DNA from 3 places in the Rahnella variigena genome. Region 2 is predicted to be linked to each of the others. Evidence: predicted binding sites of a transcription regulator. Region 2 holds the regulator's gene; each other region holds the start of a gene.

Region 1 (3,640 bases), 1.1 Mb from region 2:
CGTTGAAGAAATCGTCGCACCGATTTTCTACACCGTGCCATTACAGTTGCTGTCCTACTACGTTGCGCTGATTAAAGGCACCGACGTTGACCAGCCACGTAACCTGGCGAAGTCTGTGACCGTCGAATAAAATCGACCGGTTCAGTCGCTGATTCTCTGAGCGCCTTTCGGGGCGCTTTTTTATTGTTTCCGGTTTGTCTCTTTCTCAGTAAACGGTCACGATTTTCTTCTCTCAGACTTCGTAACCCGCGCCGGATAAGGTATAGTTCGCGTTTTTCTGAAGGTGCTTTGCTCAATGCAGACCGACTCCATTCGTCTTAACAAATACATCAGCGAGAGCGGAATTTGCTCGCGCCGCGATGCCGATCGTTACATCGAACAGGGAAATGTTTTTATTAACGGCAGGCGTGCCGCGGTAGGGGCTCAGGTATTTGCCGGCGATGTGGTGAAAGTGAATGGTCAGGTTATCGAGCCGCGTGATGAAGAAGATCTGGTACTGATCGCGCTGAACAAACCTGTCGGCATCATCACCACGATGGAAGAAGGTGAGCGGGACAACATCCGTGATTTCGTTAACCACAGCAAACGCGTCTTCCCGATTGGCCGTCTGGATAAAGATTCCCAGGGCCTGATTTTACTGACCAATCACGGTGATCTGGTCAACAAAATCCTGCGTGCCGGTAACGACCACGAAAAAGAATACATTGTGACCGTCAACAAGCCGATCACAGACGAGTTTATTGCCGGTATGGGCGCGGGCGTGCCGATGCTCGGTACCGTGACCAAAAAGTGCAAAGTGAAGAAAGAAGCGCCGATGGTGTTTCGTATTACGCTGGTTCAGGGGCTTAACCGCCAGATCCGCCGTATGACCAAGCACTTTGGTTTTGAAGTCACTAAGCTCGAACGCGTGCGCATCATGAACATCAATCTGAAAGGATTGCCGCTGGGCGAATGGCGCGACCTGACCGATGATGAACTGATTGAGTTATTTAAACTGATTGAAAATTCGTCGTCTGAAGATAAACCGGCGAAAAAAGCGCAGGCAAAAACTGCTCAGGCTAAGAAACCCACTGCTGCAAAACCCGCTGTCACAAAACCGAAAAATACCGAAAAACCGGAGGGTAATTCAGGCTCCCGTAAGCGTTTTGCGCAGCCCGGACGTAAGAAGAAAGGGCGATAATTTGCCCGCTTTTTGTCATCTGCCGGTGTCACAACCGGCATTTCCCGCTTAAAACCCCCGCATTTTGCCCGTATGGTTCGAATTGTGACCAGTGTCATGAAACTGTCACATAACGTACATTTTACTGTCACTAAACTGTCCTATTTTCCTCCTGTGCCAAACACTTTAATTAACGTCGACATCAGTCGGGAAGTTTAAAACCACCAGGAGTGGAACATGAAATTGATGCGTAACACCGTCGCCGGTCTTGTAGCAGCGACTTTCTCCCTCACAGCAATGTCTGCTTTCGCTGCCACTAACCTGACTGGCGCTGGCGGTACCTTCCCAGCTCCTGTTTACGCTAAGTGGGCTGACGCATATCAGAAAGAAACCGGTACTCAGGTTAACTATCAGGGCATCGGTTCTTCCGGCGGCGTAAAACAAATCATCGCCAAGACCGTAGACTTCGGCGCATCTGATGCCCCGATGAAAGACGAAGATCTGGCCAAAAACGGCCTGTTCCAGTTCCCTACCGTGATCGGTGGCGTGGTACTGGCTGTTAACATCCCGGGGATCAAATCCGGTCAGCTGACGCTGGACGGCGCAACGCTGGGTGATATCTACCTCGGCAAAATCAAAAAGTGGAACGACGCGGCGATCACCAAGCTGAACCCGGGCGTGAAACTGCCAGACACCAACATCGCGGTCGTTCGCCGTGCTGACGGTTCCGGTACCTCTTATGTCTTCACCAGCTACCTGGCGAAAGTAAACAGCGAGTGGAAAGACAAAATCGGTTCTGGTTCTACTGTGAACTGGCCAACGGGTCTCGGCGGTAAAGGTAACGACGGCGTTGCAGCCTTTGTTCAGCGTCTGCCTGGTTCAATCGGTTATGTAGAATATGCTTACGCCAAGCAAAACAACCTGGCTTACACCAAGCTGGTTGATGCTGACGGTAAAGCGATCAGCCCGACGGAAGAATCCTTCAGCGCAGCGGCTAAAGGCGCTGACTGGAGCAAAACCTTCGCTCAGGACCTGACTAATCAGAAAGGTGACAATGCGTGGCCAATCAGCTCCACCACCTTCATTCTGATTTACAAAGATCAGCAAGACGCAGCGAAAGGCACTGAAGTGCTGAAGTTCTTCGACTGGGCTTACAAAAACGGCAACAAGCTGACGACCGATCTGGATTACGCAGCTCTGCCTGAATCAGTGGTTGAGCAGATCCGTGCAGCATGGAAAACCAACGTTAAAGACAGCAGCGGCAAAGCACTGTACTAGGAATACCCGTCATACCTGAAGCTGCACCGGCGTTAGCTGCGCTCGTTCACCCGAATCACTTACCTGAGTAAGCTCACCGGGATTCACTTGCAGCTGGCTTGGTGCAACTCCAATTATTTTGGGTATAGTAACTCTGCTTCATTCCCTCTCCGGCCGGGGAGGGAATTAAATCTGAATTAAAAGAGAGTGGTATGGCTGAATACAAGCCGGCTATCAAGGCACCCAGCAAAAACGGTGACATCATCTTCGGCGCTCTGGTCAAACTGGCTGCGCTGATTGTGCTATTCATGCTGGGCGGCATTATCGTCTCGCTGTTTATTGCTTCCCTGCCGAGCATCGAAAAGTTTGGTTTATCCTTCCTGTGGACGAAAATCTGGGATGCTCCGAACGAACAATTCGGCGCACTGGTGCCGATTTACGGCACGGTCGTGACCTCCATTATTGCCTTGCTGATTGCAGTTCCTGTCAGCTTTGGTATCGCATTATTCCTCACTGAGCTGGCGCCGAACTGGATGAAACGCCCGCTGGGTATTGCTATCGAACTGCTGGCGGCGATCCCCAGCATTGTTTATGGCATGTGGGGGCTGTTTGTTTTCGCCCCACTGTTTGCGCAGTACTTCCAGACGCCTGTGGGTGATGTACTTTCCGGTATCCCGATTGTTGGCGCACTGTTCGCCGGCCCGGGTTTTGGTATCGGTATTCTGGCGGCGGGCGTCATTCTCGCCATTATGATCATCCCGTACATTGCCTCCGTCATGCGTGACGTGTTCGAGCAAACGCCGGTGATGATGAAAGAATCTGCTTACGGCATTGGTTGCACCACGTGGGAAGTGATCTGGCGCATCGTGTTGCCTTTCACCAAAAACGGCGTTATCGGTGGCGTGATGTTAGGTCTGGGACGCGCACTGGGCGAAACCATGGCAGTGACCTTTATTATCGGTAACACCTACCAGCTCGACAGCGCCTCACTTTATGCGCCGGGCAACAGTATTACCTCCGCACTGGCAAACGAATTTGCCGAAGCGGAAGCCGGCCTGCACACTGCCGCGCTGATGGAACTGGGGCTGATCTTGTTTGTTATCACCTTTATTGTCCTGGCGCTGTCGAAAGTGATGATCCTGCGTCTGGCTAAGAAAGAGGGCCGTTAAGATGACGACACTCGACATGCAAAGTAACGCAGCATTACTGGAATCACGCCGTAAA
Region 2 (3,640 bases):
AAACTGCAGCGGATGGCTCAACGCTTCCATGATTCATCTGGCGTGGTTTCACAAACCACGATGCGCGAAATTAACAAAATTGTTGATGAAGCCGTACAGGAAGAAAGGCTGAAAGCCTTTGCAGAACGCTCTGCTGAACGTATACGCGCGCTGCGGGAAAAAGAAAAAATCAGCCAGGGCGTGCTGGCCAGACTCATCAATATGTCGGCTAACAGCATTCAAAAATGGGAGCGTGACGAAACCAAACCCACCGGTGCGGCTCTGATCTTACTGATGCTGATCGAAGAAAAAGGTTTACAGATCATCTGCTAAAAGAAGCCACAGCGTGGGCTGTGGCTACTTTTTTATCCCTTCACATCGCTTTGGCTGGCCTGTTCCTGAGGAACAATCAGTTTCGGTGCCAGTGTAAATATAAAGCGGGTACCAACGCCGACTTCACTCATCACTTCAAGTTTGGCGTTGTGATGACTCAGGGCGTGTTTGACAATGGCCAGCCCCAGACCGCTGCCCCCCGTCTGGCGCGAACGCGCTTTATCAACCCGGTAGAAACGTTCAGTCAGACGCGGCAGGTGTTGCGGCGCAATGCCCGGCCCGTTATCACTGATCTGGAACTGCGCGCCATGCGGCGTTTGTTGCCAGCTGACTTCTATCCGCGTCCCCGCCGGGGTGTGGTTGACGGCGTTGTACACCAGATTCGACACCGCGCTGCGTAACTGATCTTCATTGCCAAAGACCTTCAGTTTCTCGTTTACACGGAACACCACTTCGTGACGGCCACCGCTTAAAGATTGCACTTCGCGCTCCAGCATGCCGAGCATCACCGGAATATCGACTTTCTCCTGCATATCGATATTTGCTGATGCTTCGATTTTTGACAGTGTCAGCAGTTGCTTGACCAGCCCGTCCATGCGCCGCGTCTGTTCCTGCATGGTGTCCAGCGCTTTGGTACGAAACGGCTCTTCCAGTTTGGCGTCTTCCATCATTTCCAGATATCCCTGCAATACAGTCAGCGGGGTTCTCAGTTCATGACTAACGTTAGCGAAGAAGTTACGACGCGCACCTTCGAGCTGACGCATCTGCGTAACATCACGCGCCACCATCAGCAGTTGCCCTTCGGAATAAGGCATCACGCGAAACTCGACGTAATGCTCGTTATTGAGTTGCAAATTCAGGGCACGGCTGAAATCACGGGTCTGGATCCAGGTACGAAACTCGGGATAACGCAGCAGGTTAAAGATGTGTTGTCCGTTATCCTCCGGCCAGCGGAAACCGAGCAAATCTTGCGCCAGTCCGTTACACCAGAAAATATTGCCCTCTTCCGTCGTCAATACCACCGCATCGGGTAATGATTCGGCACCGCTGCGGAAACGTTTGATGAGCTGACCTAATTCACGACGGCGACGGCGGTTACGCATCTGCATCTGGTTCAGCCCGTAAAACAGAGGCTCCCAGCTCCAGCGGCCATTCGGCGGGGTTATGCTGCGGTCAAGCCACAGCCAGTGAGAGAGTTTGAGCTGGTTGTAATAATTCCAGCCCAGCGCCGCCAGCAGCGACGCAAAGAGGAGCCAGCCGAAATGGCCGACGAAGATACCGAGGATTAACGCGGGCAGGCAAAAGAGAAAGAATTCACCGGCCAATCGTTTCCATGACAAACGTTCTAGCACACAGATTCTCCGCTGTGGGGACTCAATAACGCGTTGAAAAACGGTATCCGGTTCCACGAACAGTCTGGATCATTCTGTCATGTCCACTGGTTTCCAGCGCTTTACGTAAACGACGAATATGCACGTCTACCGTGCGATCTTCCACATAAACGTTAGTGCCCCAGACGTTATTGAGCAACTGTTCGCGGCTGTAAACACGTTCGGAGTGGGTCATAAAGAAGTGCAATAATTTAAATTCGGTCGGCCCCATATCGAGCGCCTGCTCGTTGGCCATCACACGGTGAGACGACGGATCCAGGCTTAAACCCTGCATGTCGATCACTTCTTCCACCGCCATTGGCGAGATGCGGCGCATCACGGCTTTAATACGTGCAACCAGTTCTTTTGGAGAAAACGGTTTGGTGATGTAATCATCGGCACCGACTTCCAGGCCGCGCACCCTGTCTTCTTCTTCACCGCGGGCGGTCAGCATCATCACCGGAATTTCGCGGGTCAGTGCTTCACGTTTGAGATGTTTGATAAACTGAATACCGGAACCGCCGGGTAACATCCAGTCGAGCAGGATAAGTTCAGGGTAAGGTTCTACCAGCTGGCCAACGGCTGAATCAAAATCTTCAGCTTCTACTGCCTGATAGCCATTCTGTTCCAGTACAAAACACACCATTTCACGGATTGGAGCTTCGTCTTCAACCACCAATATACGTCTTGCCATCGTAGGTCCTGCCAATAGGTTAGCGATCTTTTATTTGATTGCGGGCGCCATTATGCGTCAGTTTTGTGACAGATTTATGAATAGAAAGGATGGTTCATTACAGTCAAATATGACAGATACATTTCTTCTATTCAGCTGCCATCTCGCTGAAATTGGTCCGATTTATCGGGGACAGCGTCCCCCGCCGACGTTTATACTTTGCCCCATTGTCGTCATCCAGGATCCATACGGGAGTCTCATGCGCCTGATCCACACGTCAGACTGGCACCTCGGCCAGTACTTTTTCACCAAAAGCCGCGCCGCCGAACATCAGGCATTTTTGCGCTGGCTGACCGGTCAGGTGCAGCAACATCAGGTAGATGCCGTGATTGTGGCAGGCGATATATTCGATACCGGTTCGCCACCCAGCTATGCCCGCGAGCTTTACAATCGCTTCGTCGTCGAGTTGCAACAAACCGGCTGTCAGCTGGTGGTGCTGGCCGGAAATCACGATTCTGTCGCGACATTAAATGAATCACGTGAGCTGCTTTCCTGCCTGAATACGCGGGTGATTGCGACCGTCGGCGAAAACCTCTCTGAACAGATTTTAGTGCTCAACCAGCGTGACGGAAAACCGGGCGCGGTACTTTGCGCTATTCCGTTTTTACGTCCGCGGGATTTGCTCGCCAGTCAGGCGGGACAATCCGGCAGCGACAAACAGCTGGCATTACAGGAAGCCATCGCCACGCATTATGACGCGTTGTGGCAGGCCGCGCAGACCAAACGCGACGAACTCGGCGTTTCGCTACCGATCATTGCTACCGGCCATCTGACCACGGTTGGCGTCAGCACCTCCGATTCCGTGCGCGACATCTATATCGGCACACTCGATGCCTTCCCGGCGCAGGCGTTTCCGCCGGTCGATTACGTGGCACTTGGTCATATTCACCGCGCACAGTGCGTCGCCAAAACCGAACATATCCGTTACAGCGGTTCGCCGATTGCACTGAGTTTTGACGAACTGAGTAAAGCCAAAAGTGTGTACTTACTCGATTTCGACGGCGCGACGCTCAACGCCATCGACACGCTGGAAATTCCCGTTTTCCAGCCGATGCAGATAATCAAAGGCTCGCTGGCAGAAATCGAAAAACAACTGGCGCAGTTCGAAGGCGGCGATCCGGCCAAACCGGCCTGGCTGGATATTGAAGTCGCCACGCAAGATTATCTCAGTGATATTCAGCGCCGCATTCAGGCGCTGACGGAAGATCTGCCGGTAGAAGTGGTG
Region 3 (3,640 bases), 1.0 Mb from region 2:
TGCCACACAATCGCGTTATAGATTGGCTTGCCGGTTTCTTTTTCCCACACGATGGTGGTTTCACGCTGGTTGGTGATACCGATACCGGCGATCTGATCAGAGTTGATGTCGGCTTTCGCCAGCACTTCCACCAGCACCGAGCTTTGCGAAGACCAGATTTCCATCGGGTCATGCTCAACCCAGCCAGATTTAGGGTATATCTGGGTGAATTCGCGCTGTGAAACGCTGACGATGTTGGCATCGTGATCCAGAACCACGGCGCGTGAACTGGTCGTACCCTGGTCGAGTGCGACAATGTATTTTTTTTCGTGAGTCGTATCTGCTGACATAATGTTCATCCTGCGAATAAGTAAGCTGTGGAACAGTTTAGCCGATCAGGCCTTACGCTGTTTGGTTGGCTGCGGTGCTTTATCTTCAACCGGCACATTAATCTGATGTGGCAGATTGCGACTAATCAACGCTTTATAACCGGCGGCACCCAGGGCAGCACCCACCAGCGGACCGAAAATTGGCACCAGGAAATAAGGGATATCGCGGGCACCGGTAAAGGCGACTTTGCCCCAGCCAGCGAAGTAGGCGAAAAGTTTAGGACCGAAGTCACGCGCAGGGTTCAGGGCGAATCCGGTCAGTGGCCCCATTGATGCGCCGATAACTGCAATCAGAATACCGATCAGCAGCGGTGCCAGCGGGCCACGCGGCAGGCCGTTACCGTCGTCAGTCAGGCCGAGGATCAGCGCCATCAGAACTGCAGTAATCACGGTTTCAACGAAGAATGCCTGTAATACGCTGATGTGCGGGTTTGGATAGGTCGAGAAGATACCGGCCAGATCCAGACTTTCGACACTGCCGCGCACCATGTTGTGGCTTTGCTCGAAATCGAAGAACAGATTGTAATAAAGGCCGTAGACCAGTGCGGCGGCACAGAAGGCGCCTGCAACCTGTGCGATGATGTAAGGCAGAACTTTGCGTCCTTCAAAGTTCGCGAACAAACATAATGCGACGGTTACAGCCGGGTTCAGGTGTGCGCCTGAAATCGCGGCAGTCAGGTAGATGGCCATTGCCACACCAAATCCCCAGACGATACTGATTTCCCACTGGCCAAAGGATGCTCCGGCAAGTTTCAGCGCAGCAACACAGCCCGCACCGAAGAAAATGATAAGCCCGGTACCCAGAAACTCAGCGATGCACTGACCTTTTAATGTGGAACTCATGGTTTGGCTCATAGTTTGATCCTGCTAAGGATGATGTTAATGGTTAGTTATAGTTTTTCTGTCGTGCGTACGTGAACGTAATCGGATTTTGACGTTCATCATTAAATGAGAACGTAATGTGAATTTATCGTTAACGAGCATAAACGAGAAATAGCGAAATCAAATTTTGTGTGTCGTGTCATAAAAATGAGCGATTTCGCGTATTGGCTTAACTTGATGTAGAGCAAAAAGCACAGGGTTTAACATTTTATACGGGCGTTTGAGCCAAACGAACACCCCGCCGCATAGCACTACGGCGGCTAAGGTTATTCGGTATTAAGGACGATTTCTGGTAAGCGGTACCGCTTTTTAAGCATTTCCTGATACCCGGCACTGTTAAATTGCAACAGACTGCGTGGATAAAGGGGTTCTGGGTAGACAGGGCAAAGCTGGCTACATACAATCACCCGTTAAGACACCCGACGTTTATACGAAATTTTGAATTGAATTCGTTATGAAAATCGACGGAGTGCAGGAATTTTTGAGCCGTGTCCGGACGATGCGGCAGAACATAAGATGTGCGCCTTGCGAACATAAGGGGACCGAAAAATGTCATTTGAAGTATTTGAGAAATTAGAAGCTAAAGTTCAGCAAGCGATTGATACCATCACTCTGTTGCAGATGGAAATCGAAGAACTGAAAGAGCAGAACAACACCTTGTCTCAGGAAGTTCAGCAGGCCAGCGGCAATCACGAGTCTCTGGTGCGTGAAAACGCGCAGCTGAAAGAAGAACAACACGTCTGGCAGGATCGTCTGCGTGCACTGTTGGGAAAAATGGAAGAAGTCTGAGTACTTCCGCCATTCAATGAAAAAGGACGCCTCGGCGTCCTTTTTTGTGGCTGAAAACAGCGGTTTACTCGATATCGAGCGGATCTTCTGACAACACGATGCCGGTATTGTCGGCATACAGATGATCGCCGGAGAAGAAGGTGACGCCGCCAAAATTGACACGAATGTCGCTTTCGCCGATCCCTTCACTGCCTGCGCCCGCAGGAATGGCTGCCATCGCCTGAATGCCGATGTCGAGCTCTTCCAGATCGTCTACCTGACGGACAGCACCGTAAATCACAATGCCTTCCCATTCGTTTTGCAATGCCTGGCGTGCCAGTCCGGCATCCAGCAATGCGCGACGAACAGAGCCGCCGCCATCGACCACTAACACGCGGCCACGGCCATTTTCTTCCAGCAGGTCATAAAGCAAGCCATTATCTTCAAAGCATTTCACTGTCGTGATTTGCCCGCCAAATGAAGTACGGCCGCCAAAGTTGGAGAACAGGGGTTCGACGACATTCACTTCTTCATGGTAGATGTCGCAAAGTTCGGAAGTATCGTATTTCATAGGATTTCATCTGGTTGCTGCATGAGTGTTCAGTATATCCCTTTCCGGCAGATGTTGGCAAAATCATCAATTGTTAAATGTGAAAAGCAGCCCGATAAACGCACATCAGGCCAACTTTACTCAGTTGAGCAACAGACCCATCGCAAACAAGATGTTAGTCAGTAACGCCGCTTTTACCATATGTTCCAGAAGGGGACGTACTTCGGTGGATGTTTTAGCGCGCATCACACGCAGGACGTGTTTTGCCAGCATCGGAATCGCCAGAATAAACAACCAGCCAGTCCAGTGATGCAGATGCACGGCGGAGAATATCGCCAGACACACGACAGCGGCCGTCAAAATGGTTGCATGATAGCGGCGGGCATTGACCGGGCCGAGACGTACAGCCAGCGTGTTCTTGCCATTCGCACTGTCGGTTTCGATATCGCGCAAATTATTGATATTGAGCACCGCGGTCGAGAGCAAACCGGTCGCCGTCGCCGGTAACATCACGATCCAGTCGAAATAACCCGCCTGCAAATAGAATGTGCCCGCGACGCTTATCCAGCCGAAGAAAATCAGCACGGAAATATCACCCAGTCCCATGTAACCGTAAGGGCGCGTGCCGACGGTATAGGTGATGGCGGCGCCAATCGAGAGCAGACCGAGGATCAGAAAACCTACCACGTCGCTCGGTTTGTGGCAGGCAACGGCAATCAGTGCAATCCCGCAAACGATGGTCAGCGCAATAGTCAGCATGATGGCGCGCTTCATTTGTGCGGCCGTAATCAGGCCTTTTTGCATACCGCGCAATGGCCCGACGCGATCGGGGGTATCGCTGCCTTTTTCGGCGTCGCCATAGTCATTTGCCAGATTCGACAAAATTTGCAGACATCCGGCAGTCAGAAGTGCCAGAAGCGCGATAAGCGGATGGAAAACGCCTTGCAGGCTGGCAATGGCAGACCCCATGACGATAGAGGCAAAAGCCAGGGGCAACGTTTTTGGACGCAGGCTTTCCAGCCACGCGCGGGCAGGCGTTGTCGGGGTGCAGGGAGTCATTGTGCTCATAGGT

Evidence for each region. The regulator PhoB, encoded in region 2, activates phosphate uptake and scavenging genes when phosphate is short. The targets are predictions, from matches to a motif close to CTGTCATAAAACTGNCNNAT.
Region 1: the regulator PhoB is predicted to act here: its motif matches at 1,272-1,291, upstream of pstS (phosphate ABC transporter substrate-binding protein PstS).
Region 3: the regulator PhoB is predicted to act here: its motif matches at 1,387-1,406, upstream of CKQ54_RS03950 (MIP/aquaporin family protein).

Annotation. Positions count from the first base shown of each region.
Region 1 covers NZ_NSDJ01000001.1:727,296-730,935, reverse strand. Annotated here, with positions in the region: gene glmS (glutamine--fructose-6-phosphate transaminase (isomerizing)) at 1-130, shown strand, start outside; gene rluF (23S rRNA pseudouridine(2604) synthase RluF) at 296-1,180, shown strand; gene pstS (phosphate ABC transporter substrate-binding protein PstS) at 1,397-2,437, shown strand; gene pstC (phosphate ABC transporter permease PstC) at 2,629-3,585, shown strand; gene pstA (phosphate ABC transporter permease PstA) at 3,587-3,640, shown strand, end outside.
Region 2 covers NZ_NSDJ01000001.1:1,866,460-1,870,099, reverse strand. Annotated here, with positions in the region: gene CKQ54_RS08570 (helix-turn-helix domain-containing protein) at 1-312, shown strand, start outside; gene phoR (phosphate regulon sensor histidine kinase PhoR) at 345-1,664, opposite strand; gene phoB (phosphate response regulator transcription factor PhoB) at 1,687-2,376, opposite strand; gene sbcD (exonuclease subunit SbcD) at 2,615-3,640, shown strand, end outside.
Region 3 covers NZ_NSDJ01000001.1:850,690-854,329, forward strand. Annotated here, with positions in the region: gene glpK (glycerol kinase GlpK) at 1-329, opposite strand, end outside; gene CKQ54_RS03950 (MIP/aquaporin family protein) at 375-1,223, opposite strand; gene zapB (septal ring assembly protein ZapB) at 1,800-2,039, shown strand; gene rraA (ribonuclease E activity regulator RraA) at 2,104-2,589, opposite strand; gene CKQ54_RS03965 (1,4-dihydroxy-2-naphthoate polyprenyltransferase) at 2,710-3,636, opposite strand.